Prochlorococcus marinus str. NATL2A: one gene and its partner. The protein of the gene in region 2 interacts with the protein of the main gene of each other region in a pairwise test. Links are inferred from orthologs where the notes say so. Each region holds a gene or a part of one and is shown on either strand. Other genes may lie near its edges. The genes, in order: ligA and leuS.

Evidence for each region.
Region 1: the proteins of leuS (region 2) and ligA interact in binary tests that used the Escherichia coli proteins (3 or more experiments, as listed by UniProt). The link is inferred for Prochlorococcus marinus str. NATL2A from one-to-one orthologs.

Annotation. Positions count from the first base shown.
Region 1 is NC_007335.2:1,784,648-1,787,918, reverse strand. What follows is about bases 230-3,158. They hold ligA (NAD-dependent DNA ligase LigA), read right to left. Parts: upstream 2,766-3,158; coding sequence 693-2,765; downstream 230-692. Other genes in these bases: PMN2A_RS09675 (hypothetical protein), read right to left, coding at 2,784-3,158; PMN2A_RS09685 (TVP38/TMEM64 family protein), read left to right, coding at 230-519. Outside these bases: more of PMN2A_RS09685, read left to right, coding at 1-229; more of PMN2A_RS09675, read right to left, coding at 3,159-3,206. UniProt on the Escherichia coli protein: DNA ligase that catalyzes the formation of phosphodiester linkages between 5'-phosphoryl and 3'-hydroxyl groups in double-stranded DNA using NAD as a coenzyme and as the energy source for the reaction.
Region 2 is NC_007335.2:859,880-863,350, forward strand. The notes cover bases 94-3,222. They hold leuS (leucine--tRNA ligase), read right to left. Parts: upstream 2,888-3,222; coding sequence 299-2,887; downstream 94-298. Other genes in these bases: PMN2A_RS04535 (glucose-6-phosphate isomerase), read left to right, coding at 94-295; dapF (diaminopimelate epimerase), read left to right, coding at 3,023-3,222. Outside these bases: more of PMN2A_RS04535, read left to right, coding at 1-93; more of dapF, read left to right, coding at 3,223-3,471.

The DNA of each region.
Region 1 (3,271 bases), 920 kb from region 2 along the record:
TTGCTGCCAGGCTCCTGGCTTTCCATGTTGTCTGGCTTTCTTTATGGAACCTGGCTTGGAAGTTCGGTTGTTTTTGTAGGTGCTTTTGTTGGAGCTCATCTAACTTTTTATTTAGGGAGAACTTTTTTAAAAGAATGGGCTCAAAGCAAGGTCTCGAATTTTCCAAAAGTTCAAATTATGGAGAAGGCTGTTAAACGCGAGGGTCTGAAAGTCATTCTTTTAACTAGACTTTCTCCTCTTTTTCCATTTGGCTTACTTAATTTTACTTATGGCTTGAGCGATGTAAAAGTTCGTGATTTTACTATTGGAATGTTTGGTATATTACCTGGCACAATTTTATATTGCAGCTTAGGTTCCTTAGCACTTAAAGTTTCAAGTTTTGGCGAAGTACTTTCTGGAAGATCTGATACAAGTTCATTTATTTGGAGCTTAATTAGTATCTTTTCAACAATTTTAATTGTTATTTTAGTTTTACGTTCAACAAGAAAAATAAATCAGGATTCTAAATCCTTAGATTAATCCTCAGCTGTTAAATTCCAATCTTTAATCGTTGCAAACAGGATAAACCAATACAGTCTTATTCGATTAAATATACCTTTTTTGGAAGCCAGCATTTCATATTTAGCGCGCCCACATTCAGTTTTGATTAAAGAAAAAATTTTATTTTTAAGCATTTTTAAATTATGACCATTTTATAGTAATAGCTTCAATTCATTTTCGTTAATTATTTTTACTCCAAGCTCTTGTGCTTTGTTTAATTTACTTCCAGCTTTTTCTCCTGATACTAAGAAGTCTGTTTTTTTACTAATTGAAGAGCTGACTTTCCCTCCAGCACTTTCTATCAATTCTTTTGCTTCATCTCTTGTAAGTGAATCCAAAGTCCCTGTTAAGACAAAACTCTTACCATCAAAAACATTTGATTGATTTGAATTGTAGTTTGAATCTAAACTCTCTTTTAGAGAAAATCCAATTGCTTTTAATTCTTTAATTAAGGTTTGATTATTAGAATCATCAAACCACTTAACTATTGCATCTTTCATCTCATTCCCAAATCCATAAATATTGGATATTTTTTCAGGTGACTCCTTCGCAATAGCATTAAGTTCTTCGATACTATTAAAGTTGTTCGAAAGAGATTTAGCATTCGCTTCTCCTATGTGAGGTATCCCTAAGCCGTAGAGTTGTTTGTGCCAATTTTTGTTTTTAGATTCGTTAATTTCTATTAGTAGATTATTTGCAGATTTTTCACCAAACCTTTCAAGCTCTAAAAGGGAATCAATTTCAAGTTTGTATAAATCAGCGATTGACTTTACATATCCTTCATTTACTAATTGATTGATAATTTTTTCACCTAATCCATCTATATTCATTGAACCTTTACTGACCCAATGACGTAAAAGACCTTTTAATTTTGCTGCGCATCTATAATTAATACATTTTGTAATTGCTTCGTTTGATTCTAGAATTAACTTCGAATTACATTCTGGGCAGTTTTGAGGAAGTTGAACTAATTTTGCATCAACTTTTCTAAACTCTTTTATAACCCTAATCACTTCAGGAATAATCTCCCCGGCTTTTCGAACAATTATTGTGTCTTCATAATGAAGATCTAAAGAGGCAAGTCTTTTTGCATTATGAAGAGTTGCACGATTCACAGATGTTCCTGCAAGCTCTATCGATTCAAATTCTGCTACTGGTGTAACTGCACCAGAGCGACCTACTTGGAAAATTATCTTTCTTAACTTGGTTGCTTTCTCTTCCGCTGGATATTTGACAGCAATTGCCCATCTTGGAGCTTTATTGGTTGCTCCTAATAGATTTTGTATTTCAAATTTATCTATTTTTACTACTATGCCATCAGTTGCATAAGCTAAAAAATCTTTTTTAACTTCCCAATATTTGTAATACTTATTTGCTTCATTTAATGTTTTTGTTGTTTCATATGTAGTATTAACTTTAAACCCAATATTTTTTAAAAACTCAAGTGATTCAGATTGAGAAATTGGTTTTTTAAAATTGTTATCAGTTGGCTCCCAATTTTCTGGAAAATAAAGACTGTATGCGAAGAAGTCAAGTTTTCTAGATGCAACTATTTTGGGATCTAATTGTCTTAATGTTCCAGCACAAGAGTTTCTAGGATTTGCAAAGAGTGGTTGATCATTATTTTTTCTTTCAATATTGAGTTTATTAAATATATTATTGGGCATGAAAGCCTCGCCTCTAATTTCAACCCATAAGGGTGGATTTTCTAATAATAAACGTAAAGGAATTGTCGAAATTGTTCTGATATTAGTAGTGATATCTTCTCCAGTTTTTCCATCTCCACGAGTTGTTGCTCTAGTTAAAATTCCATTTTCATATCTTAATGAAATAGCATTTCCATCAATTTTTAATTCACATATAAGTTCTGGATCATAAACTTTTTTGATATTTTTATTTTCTGAACTTATTAATTTGCTGATCCTTCCGTACCATGCTTCTACTTCGTTTAAATTAAAAGCATTATCTAGACTTAAAAGAGGAATATTATGCTCAACATTTTTGAATCCTTTAGAAGGAACACCTCCTAATCTTTGTGAGGGGCTATCATCAGTAATTAAAGATGGGTGAATATTTTCAATTTCAATTAATTCTCGATAGAGTTGATCATAAACAGAATCGTCTATCTCTGGTGAATCTAATACATAGTAGGAGTAATTTGCTTTATTGAGTAAAGCTCTCAGCTCTTTTATACGTTCAAAATGTTGATTAAAGTTTGAATTCACTTATCACATTCTGCTTAATTATTTATTGGCTTTAGCAATACGATCAATTTGCCAATTTTCGTTGATTTTAATAAAAGTGAAATCCAGCGGCATTTCATTTTTCTTATCTTCTGATTTCAAGCTTAGTGTGAGCATGATTTGATTGTCTTCTATCCTTGGACGCCCTGATTTTAAGTTTCTATATCGATTTAATTGCAAGCTACCCAAAAATTTGATGAAGTCTTGTCTATTGACGTGTGATTTATAAGCTTTTGTCGTAAGTCTATAAGCCCCATCTATTCGGCCAGCTGCAATCTGATCAAAAAACTTTTTCACAAGAGGATTAATCCCTCTAGCACTTACAACGAGTTTAATTGCATTAAAAGTCCAAAACAGGAGAAGTGCGCCAACTCCAACTAAGAGAGCTTTTAAACCAATTGCTTTGATTAAAGCGCTATCCATGTTTTTAATTCCTTTTGATTAAAGAGTCTGACTTATTAGCTATGAGATTAGCTTGTTTGTTATTG
Region 2 (3,471 bases):
GTTTGAGCGAGCTGTAAGTCTCTATGCTGAATTGATTAATGTTAATGCCTACAATCAACCGGGAGTTGAAGCAGGTAAAAAAGCGGCTACAAAGATAATAAAACTTCAAAAAGAGATTGAGGAATTATTAGATGATGGAAAGCAAAGAACATTAAATGAAATCAATGATGCGTTATCTTCTGATTCAACAGAGTCAATTTATTTAATTCTTAGAAAACTTTCAGAAAATTCTGATCATTATTCAATGATTGGTAATCAATCAAATCCCGATAAGCTTATTATTTCGAAAACTTAATTGCTAAATAACTATATTTACTAATTTATTCGGGACAACAATTATTCGTTTTGGTTCCTTTCCATCCATCCATTTTATAGCAGCCTCAGTTTTAATAGCTAAGTCCTCTAAATTTTCTTTAGATAGATTTTTACTAGCATTAATTGATCCTCTAACTTTTCCATTTATTTGAATCATAAGTTTAAAAGTATCTTGTTCAATTGCACCTGCATCAAATTCTGGCCATGACTGAAGATGAATACTTTGAGTATTTCCGATTGTCTTCCAAAGCTCCTCTGCAATATGAGGAGAAAATGGAGAAGTTATTTTAACTAATATTGAAATAACTTTATTTAGAGTTTCATTACTACAGTAATTAACTATTAAACTTAGGCCATTTACAACCTTCATAAGTTCAGATATTGCTGTATTAAATTGAAGATTATCCAAATCATCAGTAATTTCCTTAATAGCAATATTAATTAGGCGTAAAGCCTCTTCGTCTTTAGACTTTTCTTTTTCTATATTAGATCTTGAATTATTATTTGTTAGTTTAAAAGTATTAATAACAAATTTCCAGAGTCTCTGTATAAATCGGTATTGCCCTTCGACATCGGAGTCATCCCACTCTAAATCTTTCTCTGGTGGAGCTTTAAAAAGAATAAACATTCTTGCTGTGTCAGCTCCATATTTATCTATCACTACAGATGGATCTACACCATTGTATTTTGACTTCGACATCTTTTCATAGATGATTTCAATATTCTCTCCTGTAAGTGGATCTTTAGGATTATCAATATCTTTAATTTGATCCTTTGAAAAATATTTATTTGTATTGGGATTTTTAAAAGTAACGGCTTGAACCATCCCTTGAGTTAGCAGTTTCTTAAAAGGTTCATCGATATTTATTAATCCACATTTCTTGAGAGCCTTGGTTAAAAATCTAGAATATAGTAAATGTAAAATAGCGTGCTCGATACCACCAACATACTGCTTAACTGGAAGCCATTTGTCTATTTCGCTTTTCAGAAAAGGCTTTTCACAATTATCAGGATTTATATATCTTAAAAAGTACCAAGATGAACACATAAAAGTGTCCATTGTATCAGTTTCTCTTTTTGCTTCAGTTCCACATTTTGGGCAACAAGTATTTATCCATTCGGTTTTGGTTGTTAAAGGACTCTTACCTTTACCAGTTAATTTAATATCAATTGGTAGTACAACTGGAAGATCATTGTCAGGGACTCTTACTTGGCCACACTTCTTACAATTAATAATCGGAATTGGGCAGCCCCAATATCGTTGTCTAGATATAAGCCAATCTCTTAATTTGTATGTGATCTTTGGTTTTGCCCAATTTGAATTTGAACCAAATTCAAGTATTTGTGTTTTTGCAATATCAGATTCAATACCATTAAATTTATCTGAATTGATCATGATTCCTTTATCAACAAATTCAGCATTTAAATAACTTTCATCTTCATCAATATTGGGTTTTATTACATATTGAATTGGTAAATCATATGATTTTGCAAACTGATAATCTCTACTATCGTGAGCTGGAACACCCATCACAGCACCAGTTCCATATTCCATAATCACATAGTCTCCTATCCAAATCGGTATCTCTTTATTATTTGCTGGATTAATTGCATCTACTCCTAAGTACATTCCAAGTTTTTGTCTAGTATCTGAATTACGTTCAAGATCACTTAACTTTTCTTGAGTTTGTCTAAAGTCATTTAATTTATCTATATCATTAGAACTTATTAATTGATCAATTAATGGATGATTCGATGCTAATACCAGATAACTCACTCCATAAACGGTATCTATTCTTGTTGTGAATGCTGTTATTTTTTGGTCGCTATTTTTGATTTCAAATGTTATTTCTGCTCCGATGGATTTACCAATCCAATTTTTTTGCATAACTCTTACTCTATCTGGCCAGTCATTAAGCTTAATTAAATCCTTATTAAGATCTTCGGCGAAACTAGTAATTCGTAAAAACCACTGATTTAATTCTTTTTTCTCAACTTTAGCTCCAGATCTCCATGATTTACCTTCAGCGTCTACTTGCTCATTAGCAAGAACAGTTTGATCAATTGGATCCCAATTAACTGTTGCTTTTTTTTGATAGGCAAGATTATTTTTATGTAATTGATTAAATATATATTGAGTCCATTTATAATATTCTTCTTTGCAAGTAGTAACTTCTTTAGACCAATCTATTGATAGTCCTAGACGATCTAATTGATCTTTCATTTGTGAAATATTTTTATCTGTCCATGTCGATGGACTTATTTCTCTCTCTATTGCTGCATTTTCAGCAGGTAAACCGAAGGAATCCCAACCCATTGGATGTAGGACGTTAAAACCTTTCATCCTTTTATATCTAGCGAGCACGTCTGTAATTACATAATTCCTGACGTGACCCATATGTAAAGAACCTGATGGGTATGGAAACATGGACAAGGCATAGAAAGTATTTTCTTTATTTACTTCAGTATTTGTCCTATAAAGGTCATCACTAGCCCATTCTTTTTGCCAATAAGCTTCTACTTCCCGAGGCTCGTATCGCTGGTCATTAATATCTGAAGTAGTATTATTCAAGGAAGATCTCCTTCAGTAGTTGATTTGCTAATCAAATAATGTTCTCATAAATTGATGCGCAATATGCCAATAGTTCTGAAATTACTACCAAGAGTCCTTTATTTCCTACAAACATAGTTTAACAATCAGAAAATCATGAAAAATAATTTTTCAAAATATCAAGGACTTGGTAATGATTTTATTATCTTTGATGCTCGTAGTAACAATTTAGACCATTTATTTTCAAAAAATAAAGATAATTTTATTGAGCACCTATGTAATAGAAATTTCGGCATCGGAGCTGATGGTATTATTCTTATATTAGAGTCTAATAATAAATGTTTTGTGAGAATGAAGATTTATAATTCTGATGGATCTGAGCCAGAAATGTGTGGCAATGGTATTAGATGTCTGATTGCTTTTTTGAATGATAATAATGAAATTAATGAATTGTCTGAGATCCCCATTGAGACCAAAGCGGGTCTTATTCTTACTTATATTGATGGTAATGAAAATATAAAAGTAAATATGGGTGAACCTATTCTTTCTCCTTTAGATATACCCACAAAATTGTTGATGAACAGTTTAAAAGTTCCTAATGGTGT